DNA from 4 places in the Virgibacillus halodenitrificans genome. Region 1 is predicted to be linked to each of the others. Evidence: predicted binding sites of a transcription regulator. Region 1 holds the regulator's gene; each other region holds the start of a gene.
What was found. Region 1 encodes Rex, which represses fermentation and respiration genes when NADH is low (regulators of the CRP and FNR family bind a similar motif). Its sites were predicted from a motif close to TTGTGAAATATTTCACAA; they were not measured.
Positions count from the first base shown of each region.

Region 2: a site for Rex is predicted at 737-754, ahead of pflB (formate C-acetyltransferase). Genes of this name have one in related genera too.
Region 3: a site for Rex is predicted at 1,236-1,253, ahead of nadC (carboxylating nicotinate-nucleotide diphosphorylase). Genes of this name have one in related genera too.
Region 4: a site for Rex is predicted at 1,089-1,106, ahead of BME96_RS10070 (cytochrome C oxidase subunit II). Genes of this name have one in related genera too.

Region 1 is NZ_CP017962.1:470,498-472,703, forward strand. It holds gene BME96_RS02545 (ABC transporter ATP-binding protein) at 1-224, opposite strand, end outside; gene moaC (cyclic pyranopterin monophosphate synthase MoaC) at 357-866, shown strand; gene BME96_RS02555 (redox-sensing transcriptional repressor Rex) at 853-1,500, shown strand; gene BME96_RS02560 (YdiK family protein) at 1,544-1,744, opposite strand; gene BME96_RS02565 (CPBP family intramembrane glutamic endopeptidase) at 1,749-2,206, opposite strand, start outside.
Region 2 is NZ_CP017962.1:1,307,346-1,309,551, forward strand. It holds gene BME96_RS06870 (arsenic transporter) at 1-44, shown strand, start outside; gene arsC (arsenate reductase (thioredoxin)) at 63-482, shown strand; gene pflB (formate C-acetyltransferase) at 767-2,206, shown strand, end outside.
Region 3 is NZ_CP017962.1:3,757,620-3,759,825, reverse strand. It holds gene BME96_RS18545 (TAXI family TRAP transporter solute-binding subunit) at 1-346, opposite strand, end outside; gene nadC (carboxylating nicotinate-nucleotide diphosphorylase) at 351-1,214, opposite strand; gene BME96_RS18535 (transcription repressor NadR) at 1,432-1,968, shown strand.
Region 4 is NZ_CP017962.1:1,914,173-1,916,378, forward strand. It holds gene BME96_RS10060 (b(o/a)3-type cytochrome-c oxidase subunit 1) at 1-349, opposite strand, end outside; gene BME96_RS10065 (cytochrome c oxidase subunit II) at 349-852, opposite strand; gene BME96_RS10070 (cytochrome C oxidase subunit II) at 872-1,015, opposite strand; gene BME96_RS19990 (isoprenylcysteine carboxylmethyltransferase family protein) at 1,541-1,783, shown strand; gene BME96_RS10080 (queuosine precursor transporter) at 1,801-2,206, opposite strand, start outside.

The sequences.
Region 1 (2,206 bases):
ATATGTTGAGATAGATATCCCATCGTTAGATCCTTTGGTTTTAAAAGCTCCCCACCATCATGAGAGAACTCTCCTGCCATAATTTTTAACAGGGTAGATTTGCCAGCCCCGTTTCTTCCAACAATAGCTATTCTATCATTATCTTTTACTTCCATTTTTATATTCGACAAAATCTCTTCTGCGCCAAATGACTTAGAGATCCCATTTAACTGCATTAATATCATTATTTTCACCTCATCCCTTTTAGTGTATCTCAAAATGAATTGGCGAGGCAATATTATTGTGAATTTAGTCACGACTTCCAGCCTTATTTCTGCTAGAATAGAGAAGAAGTTCAATGTATTGGAGATGAGCTTATGTCTGAATTCACGCATTTTAATGAACAAGGCAGAGCAAGAATGGTGGACATTAGTGAAAAGAAAGAGACAGAACGCACAGCTGTCGCAAGATCAAGTGTGCAAATGTCCGAAGAAGTTTATAAAAAAATCACTCAGAACGAGATAAAAAAAGGTGATGTACTAGCTGTGGCCCAGGTTGCCGGGATTATGGCAGCTAAGAAAACCTCGGATTGGATTCCAATGTGTCATCCATTACAGCTTAAAGGAGTGGATATTTCCTTTAATTGGCAGGTTGGAGAAAATTACTATGAGTTGCAGATTGAAGTGTTTGTTAAAACAAAAGGCAGCACTGGAGTAGAGATGGAGGCACTAACTGCAGCATCTGCCAGTGCACTTACCATATATGATATGTGTAAAGCCGTGGATAAAGGAATGATTATTGGCCAAACATATTTACTGGAGAAAAAGGGCGGTAAATCTGGTGATTATCGTTTGGATGAAAGAAGGAATAACAATGGATCAAAATAAAATACCTCAGGCAACAGCAAAGCGTTTACCATTATATTATCGTTTTTTGAATAATCTTAATCAACAAGGGAAGAAAAGAGTATCTTCCAAGGAATTAAGTGAAGCAGTAAAGGTGGACTCTGCGACGATCAGAAGGGATTTCTCTTATTTCGGAGCTCTAGGAAAAAAAGGATATGGGTACAATGTGGAATATTTACTTGGTTTTTTCCGGAAAACACTTGATCAGGATGAGACGACAGAAGTTGCATTGATTGGTGTAGGGAATTTGGGTACAGCATTTTTGCATTATAATTTTATGAAGAATAATAACATCCAAATTCAAATGGCCTTTGATGCAGACCCGGAAAAAGTAGGTACAGATATAGGTGATGTACCTATTTACCATATTGATGAGTTAGAGGAGAAGTTAAACGGAATCAAAGTGGCGATCTTGACCATACCAGCACATGAAACGGATCGGGTTACCGACAGACTGGTGGAGCAAGGTATTGATGGAATACTTAACTTCACACCTGCACGTATTACCGTACCTAATCATATTCGGGTCCATCATATTGACCTGGCCGTGGAGCTACAGGCACTTGTTTACTTCTTAAAGCATTATCCATTACAAGTCGACCAGGCGGATAAGTAGGTCTTCAGAAATAAAATAAAAAGAAGAAGTAGCGTGTGAGAAGCTACTTCTTCTTTTTATTTTTCATTCGATAATGCAATCTGATTAGTCGAATACCTACCCCAATTTCTAATGTCGCAAATAGAGCAAGCACCATTGTTGTAACATTCCATATCGTATCTCCCGCGCTGATAATGGCAATATAGGTGAAAAATATTCCCATAGCGAAGTAGATAACTGCCATTGTCCTTGGTGAAATTTTCATGAATTTAGCCTCCAAAAATAATTGCTTGCAATTGCTCCAATTGCTGCTCCAGTTCTTTTGGATCTATATTAAACTGGGCAAGCACTACTGTTGTATTCATCGCCATGTGAACAATAATCGGAACAATGATCCGCTTTGTTTTTACATATAGGAAAGCAAATACAAATCCCATGGAAGCATACACAAGAAGATGTTGTGGCTCTCCATGAATGATCCCGAATATAAGGGCTGAAAGTAATGCAGCAATAATAAAATTTGTCCTTAGATACAGCTGACCAAAAATGATCTTTCGGAAAATAATCTCTTCCAATATTGGTGCAATAAGTGCAGGGATGACCATAAATAAGGGAGTTGCCCTTGTTACATCCATGATTAACTTAGTGTTTTCAGAACTCTGCGTAATACCGAATACTTTCATTTCGATTGTTGCTGAAATACCCTGAGCCAAAAAGGCCATGATGA
Region 2 (2,206 bases), 840 kb from region 1:
TTATTACATTAATCGGGCTTTATCTCACGCTAGTAATTTTATAATAAAAAGGAGGATCAACAATGAAGGAAAAAACAATTTATTTTTTATGTACGGGTAATTCCTGCAGAAGTCAAATGGCTGAAGGATGGGCAAAAAAAGTTCTGGGTGATAAATGGACAGTAAAAAGTGCAGGAATCGAAGCGCACGGCTTAAACCCAAATGCAGTAAAGGCAATGAAGGAGGTTGGTGTTGATATTTCAGACCAGAAATCTGAGACCATAGATAGTGAGACCTTAAATAATGCAACTTTGGCTGTAACACTTTGCGGAGATGCAGCAGATAAATGTCCAATGACACCACCACATGTAAGGCGTGAGCATTGGGGATTTGATGACCCTGCTAAAGCAGAAGGGACGGAAGAAGCGCGTTGGGAGGTATTTCAACGTGTAAGAGATGAAATTGGGGAAAGAATAAAGCAGTTTGAGGAAACCGGGGAATAATAGAGAGTCAGATCTTCAAGTCCAGTTACCAAATATGGCTGGAAGATCTGATTTTTTTTAGTTTTTTTAATAAATCTACAAAGCTTATTGTAACAAAAGATGAAAGGATAATTATACTGGTTGGGGATTATTAACTAAGATTTTTTCCTATAGTAAAAGACAGGTTTTAAGGTGAGTGTCTCTGATCGTCATAAATCCGTAACACCTACTGAATATTTTCCAATTTTTATATGTTATTATATATATAAGAAGTATTGTTCATTACTTCACAAACTTTTTTCGATATGGAGGTTAGTAAAATGGCTAATAAAGCTTGGGATCATTTTACCAAAGGGAAATGGCAAAAAGAAATAGATGTTCGCGATTTTATCATTCAAAACGTTACACCGTATGTTGGTGACGAATCATTTTTGTCTAAGGCAACTGATTCGACGAAAGCTTTGTGGGATCAAGTAATGGAATTAACCAAACAAGAGAGGGAAAATGGTGGAGTACTTGATATGGATACTGCGATTGTATCGACGATCACTTCACATGGACCAGGTTATCTTGATAAAAATAAAGAGAAAATTGTTGGGTTCCAAACGGACCGTCCATTTAAACGTTCCCTACAACCATTTGGTGGGATTAGGATGGCTGTGGATGCATGTAATGCGTATGGTTATAAAGTGGATGAAGAAGTACAGCATATCTTTACTGATTACAGAAAGACACATAATGCAGGCGTATTTGATGCATACACTCCAGAAATGAGAATGGCGAGAAGAGCTGGGATTATTACTGGATTACCTGATGCATACGGCCGAGGACGGATTATTGGCGACTATCGCAGATTAGCATTGTATGGTGTAGATCGTCTCATAGAAAATAAAAAAGAAGCATTGGCTGGGGTTGGAGCCAATGGGGTAATGAGCGAGGAAGTCATCCGTGATCGTGAAGAAATAAATGAACAGATTCGTGCATTACAAGAATTAAAGCAGCTTGCTGAAATTTATGGCTATGACATTTCAGAACCAGCAACGAATGCACATGAAGCATTTCAATGGTTGTATTTTGGCTACCTAGCAGCAATAAAAGAACAAAACGGAGCTGCAATGAGTCTTGGACGCGTTTCCACATTCTTAGATATTTATATGGAAAGAGATATAAGAAACGGATTTCTAACCGAGGAGGAAGCTCAAGAATTAGTTGATCATTTTGTAATGAAGCTCCGTCTCGTTAAATTCGCCCGTACACCTGATTATAATGAACTATTTAGTGGTGATCCAACATGGGTTACGGAATCTATTGGTGGTATGGCAAATGATGGTAGATCACTTGTTACGAAAAACGCTTTCCGTATGCTTCATACCTTAGATAATTTGGGACCAGCACCTGAACCAAACTTAACTGTGCTATGGTCTGAAAACCTGCCAGAGAAATTTAAAAAATACTGTGCAAATATGTCTATCAAAACAAGCTCCATTCAGTACGAGAATGATGATATTATGCGGGAAATTTATGGGGATGATTACGGTATAGCGTGCTGTGTTTCTGCAATGACCATTGGTAAGCAAATGCAATTCTTTGGAGCACGTGCCAACCTTGCTAAAGCTTTGCTATATACCATTAATGGAGGCGTTGATGAGAAAACCTTTGCACAGGTAGGCCCAAATTATGCACCAATTACATCTGATGTACTCCAATACGATGAGGTTATGGAGAAATATGACAAGATGCTTGAT
Region 3 (2,206 bases), 580 kb from region 1:
CATATGGCTGGTCATATGGTTCTTCTCCTTTGTATGCGGCATAAGCCGTCATCGTATAGGACAATCCATATGGCACCTTATTCATCCCAACAGTTGGTGGATTTTCCACAATGCCACCTGGTTCTACGGTAATAACGGATCCGTCATGCTTTCTGCGAATGGACTCAGCAATTCCTTCTGTAAAAACAGACCATGCTCCCCCTGTTCTTCCACCAATTATGATGGTTTGAAGAGCTGTATTTTTTCCCTCTGTTTGCTCAGAGCTAGCTGATCCTGACGCCCCGCATGCGGTTAGAAATAGTAGAATTAATAATGACAGCAGTAAACTATTCCTCTTCATTATCATCTGTCTATTGCTCCTTTGCTGATGATTTCTTTGGCCCTGGTTTTACTTGTAAGCTAATGTCCAAAGCAGTTACAGAGTGGGTTAGAAATCCCAAAGAAATATAATCTACCCCTGTGTGTTGATATGTTGCCAAATTATCAAGTGTGATACCACCAGACGCTTCTGTAATAATAGAATCAGGTACATATTTGTTGAATTGAATTACTTCTGCAGGAGAACGATTATCAAACATAATAATGTCAGCACCTGCTTCCACAGCTTCGAGAACTTCTTCCTTCGTTTCGGTTTCCACTTCAATTTTCACCATATGGCCAATTTTTTCCCGCACCTGGTGGACTGCTTTTGTTATGGAGCCGGCAAATGAAATATGATTATCCTTAATCATTACCCCATGCTCCAGGCCGAAGCGATGATTTCTTCCACCACCGCATGTCACCGCATATTTATCGAACATTCGTAAGCCAGGTGTAGTTTTTCGTGTGTCACAAATATGTATGGATGGATCGTTTAATTCGCTGACGCTTCTTGCTGTAATAGTCGCAATTCCGCTCATTCGTTGGATAAGATTTAAGATAACCCGCTCTCCGGCAAGTAACGGAACAATTGGCCCGTGCGCCTCGGCAAGTACATCTCCGCCCCTCACTTGATCCCCGTCTTGAAAAAATACTACTACAGTAATGGAAGGATTTAGAAGCATATAGGCCTCTTCAATAATCTCCAAACCCGCCACCACCCCTGACTCTTTAGCGATAAAAACGCCATGGCCTGGCTGATTTGGAGGAAAAATGGATTCACTTGTTATATCTGTATCCCCTATGTCCTCTATCAGAAATTGCTGTACTAAATTTCGTAGTTTTAATTTGTTCATTTCTAAACCCCTTATTGGATATTGTGATATTTTTCACATTTAAACCCCTGTTTTCCTATTGCTGTTACACCTGATTGAAATGTAAAGTACATTTTTATATTATTAAGTATACAGGTGTCTTGTCATCTATATTTACACAAGTTTTAGCGAAAGGCAAGCGTTTTTTTGCTATAATATATGGCATAAGGAAATTGCGGATTCAGGAAGGTGCTACATAATGAATGAGGAACAGAAAATGTCATCAATAAAAAGGCAAAACCTAATTATGAAGTTGTTACGCGATGCAGAGGAGCCAATTACTGGCAGTGAATTTGCAAAGCAAACGAATGTCAGCAGACAGGTAATTGTGCAGGATGTCTCAATATTAAAAGCAAAAAAAGAACCAATTATGGCCACAAGCCAAGGGTATGTACTGCTGGGCAAGCAGAAGAGTCAAGGTCTTCTGGAACGAATTGTTGTATGTAAACATACACCCAAGCAAACACAGGAAGAATTGAATATTTTTGTTGACCATGGAGTTAAGGTGAAGGATGTCATTGTTGAACACGCGGTTTATGGTGACCTGACCGCATCTGTCATGGTAAGCAATCGGGCAGAAGCAAACCGATTTATTGAAAAGATACAGGAAACGAATGCAGTCTATCTTTCGAGCCTTACGAATGGAATTCATCTTCATACATTGGAGGCAGATACGCAGGAAAAGCTGGATGCCGCCTGTGATGCTTTGAAGAAAGCTGGGATATTGGTGGAATAGTTTCTTATGGGAAGCTTAAAAAGACGGACAGCTTCCAGCAGTTGGAGCTGTCCGTCCAGCTTAAATGATTAAGAATAAGTGCTTGAAAGTAGCTTATACTGATCCACTGATATAAGACAAAACAGTTATACTCAAAACTAAACCAATAATAATTCCTGTGGCAAGTCCAGATTGCTTTCGCCGGGAAAAAGTAATCCCGACTATTGAAGTAATTAGACCGAACATGGGAATGAATGGT
Region 4 (2,206 bases), 1.4 Mb from region 1:
TACCTACTATCATTACCCAGAAGCTAAGCCAAGCAACTTTTCTTTGTTTCAATGATATTCCAACCGTTTTACCCATTAATGCAAACTGGAATCCTATAATAAAATAAGTAGTTAGAACAAGTGCAAGTACTACTCCATGAAGAGTTAATATTTGATAATAACCGATCCCCCATGGCAATGTTATTGTATTCGAACGTACGAGAGTTTGTAGTAAACCCATTAGTCCACCAATAAGTAAAGAGATAATAGCAACATATATAAATGACATATATAGCCTTGATTCTTGTTTAGAAATAGTCAATGGTAGTATTTCATTATTTGAAACCTTTTTTATCTTCTCTAGTCCCATTAATCATACACCTCCACAGTCGCAAACATTAAATGATGCCCAACTCCGCAGTACTCATTACAAACAACTGTATATTCGCCAGTACGGTCCATGACAGTTTCTATACTACTTACATAGCCTGGCTCTACCATCATGTTTACATTCGTCCCAGCAATATTGAATCCATGTACAACATCCTTTGTAGTGATTTGGAAAAGAACAGTTGCTCCTTTAGGAATTCGGATATGCTTTAACGGAGCTCCATTTTCATCAGTACCAAAGTCATAGTTGAAAGCTGAAGCTACAATATTAACAATATATTTATTATCATCTACTTTTGTAATCCCTAAATTTTCGGGCCTGAAAGCTTCGTTAGCTTCAACATTTTCCGGATCAATGGTCACCCCATGACTTTGAGGATGCGTACCTTGCCAAAACGCTCCAAAACCTAAAATAATTAAAAAGACAACTAATGAACTAATTCCAAAGATTAACCATTTTTTCTCATACTTGTGTAAATGCATAATTTAACCTCCTTTTTCACTAACGTAGTATAAACAACAAATAGACTGCGACCCAACTAACAATTATAAACACTCCGACTAATAGGACTGAAACAAAGGTTCCCTTTAAAATAGGCTCTTCCTTTTTCGGTGTATTCGAATGCTTACCATGTATTTCATTCATTTCCTTCACCCCTTGAAATAAAGTTTTTCTTCTTGTTTTCATCATACACAATTTGCAAATAGAAATATTAAGAATGCGGTACAGTTCACATTTTGTTCAATTACCTTGATAAAAGGCTATTTAAAGATTTTACTAACAAATAGGTTTAGAAAGTTTGTGTATTTTCTGTGTATTTTTTGTTAATAATTCTTGAAAAGCGGTGCAAACTAATTGGTAGATTGATAAAAAATTATGGGAGTGGGGTTAATGCAGATAGTGGGGATTTTTATGTTTTTTACAATAGTTATTTGGCTTCGAAGCGTGGAATGGAGAGTTTCAAGAAGGAATGAACGCTGGTTAAGAGAAAGAGGAGGAGAGGAAAAGGACAATTTTAGAAATAAAGCATTTTTCTTCTTGTATCATTTCTCCATTTTTTCTATTCTTTTGGAGATCTTGCTCCTCAAAAAGTCTGTATTTCTAATAAGTTTCCTTCCGGTTATTTTATTTTGTTGTTTAGTTTTATTGAAATTATGGTGTTATATGTCTTTGGGAAGGTTTTGGAACACAAAAAATATTCAATTGCCCCATGTAATTGTAATTAAAAAAGGCCCATATAAATTGATTAGACAACCATATTTATTCCTTTTAACTGCAGAGTTGTTCCTCTTGCCATTTTTGTTTGAAGCCTACATGACTGCTTTTTTGTTTTTACTCGTACATTTAGTAATTCTAAAAGTGGATATTCCTGCATTAGTGAAAAGTAAACTGTTGAAAAAAAACCCAATTTAAAAAGGATAGATGAGAGATCATCTATCCTTTTTATTCATATTTTTAGCTATATACATAAAAGGTGTATCCATTAACGCAACAAGAAACTTAATTATATAAGTGGTAATAAAGATTTCTATCCAAATATTTAACGGGAAGCTCCCATAAAAAGCAATTGTGCAAAAGACTGCAGTATCTAATAATTGACTTATTCCGGTGCTTCCATTATTTCTGACCCATAAATATTTATCTGAGGGAAGAAGTTTTCTTACCTTATCATAAATCCAGACATCAAAGTATTGACTTACAATATAGGCTGCCAAGCTACCTAAAGCAATTCGTGGAATAAGCCCAAATATTGTTTCCAGAGAGTTATGTGCAATATCTTGTGTACCTGGTTGAAAGGTCAATGCGATTTGCATAATAACAGTCATAGTAATTAGG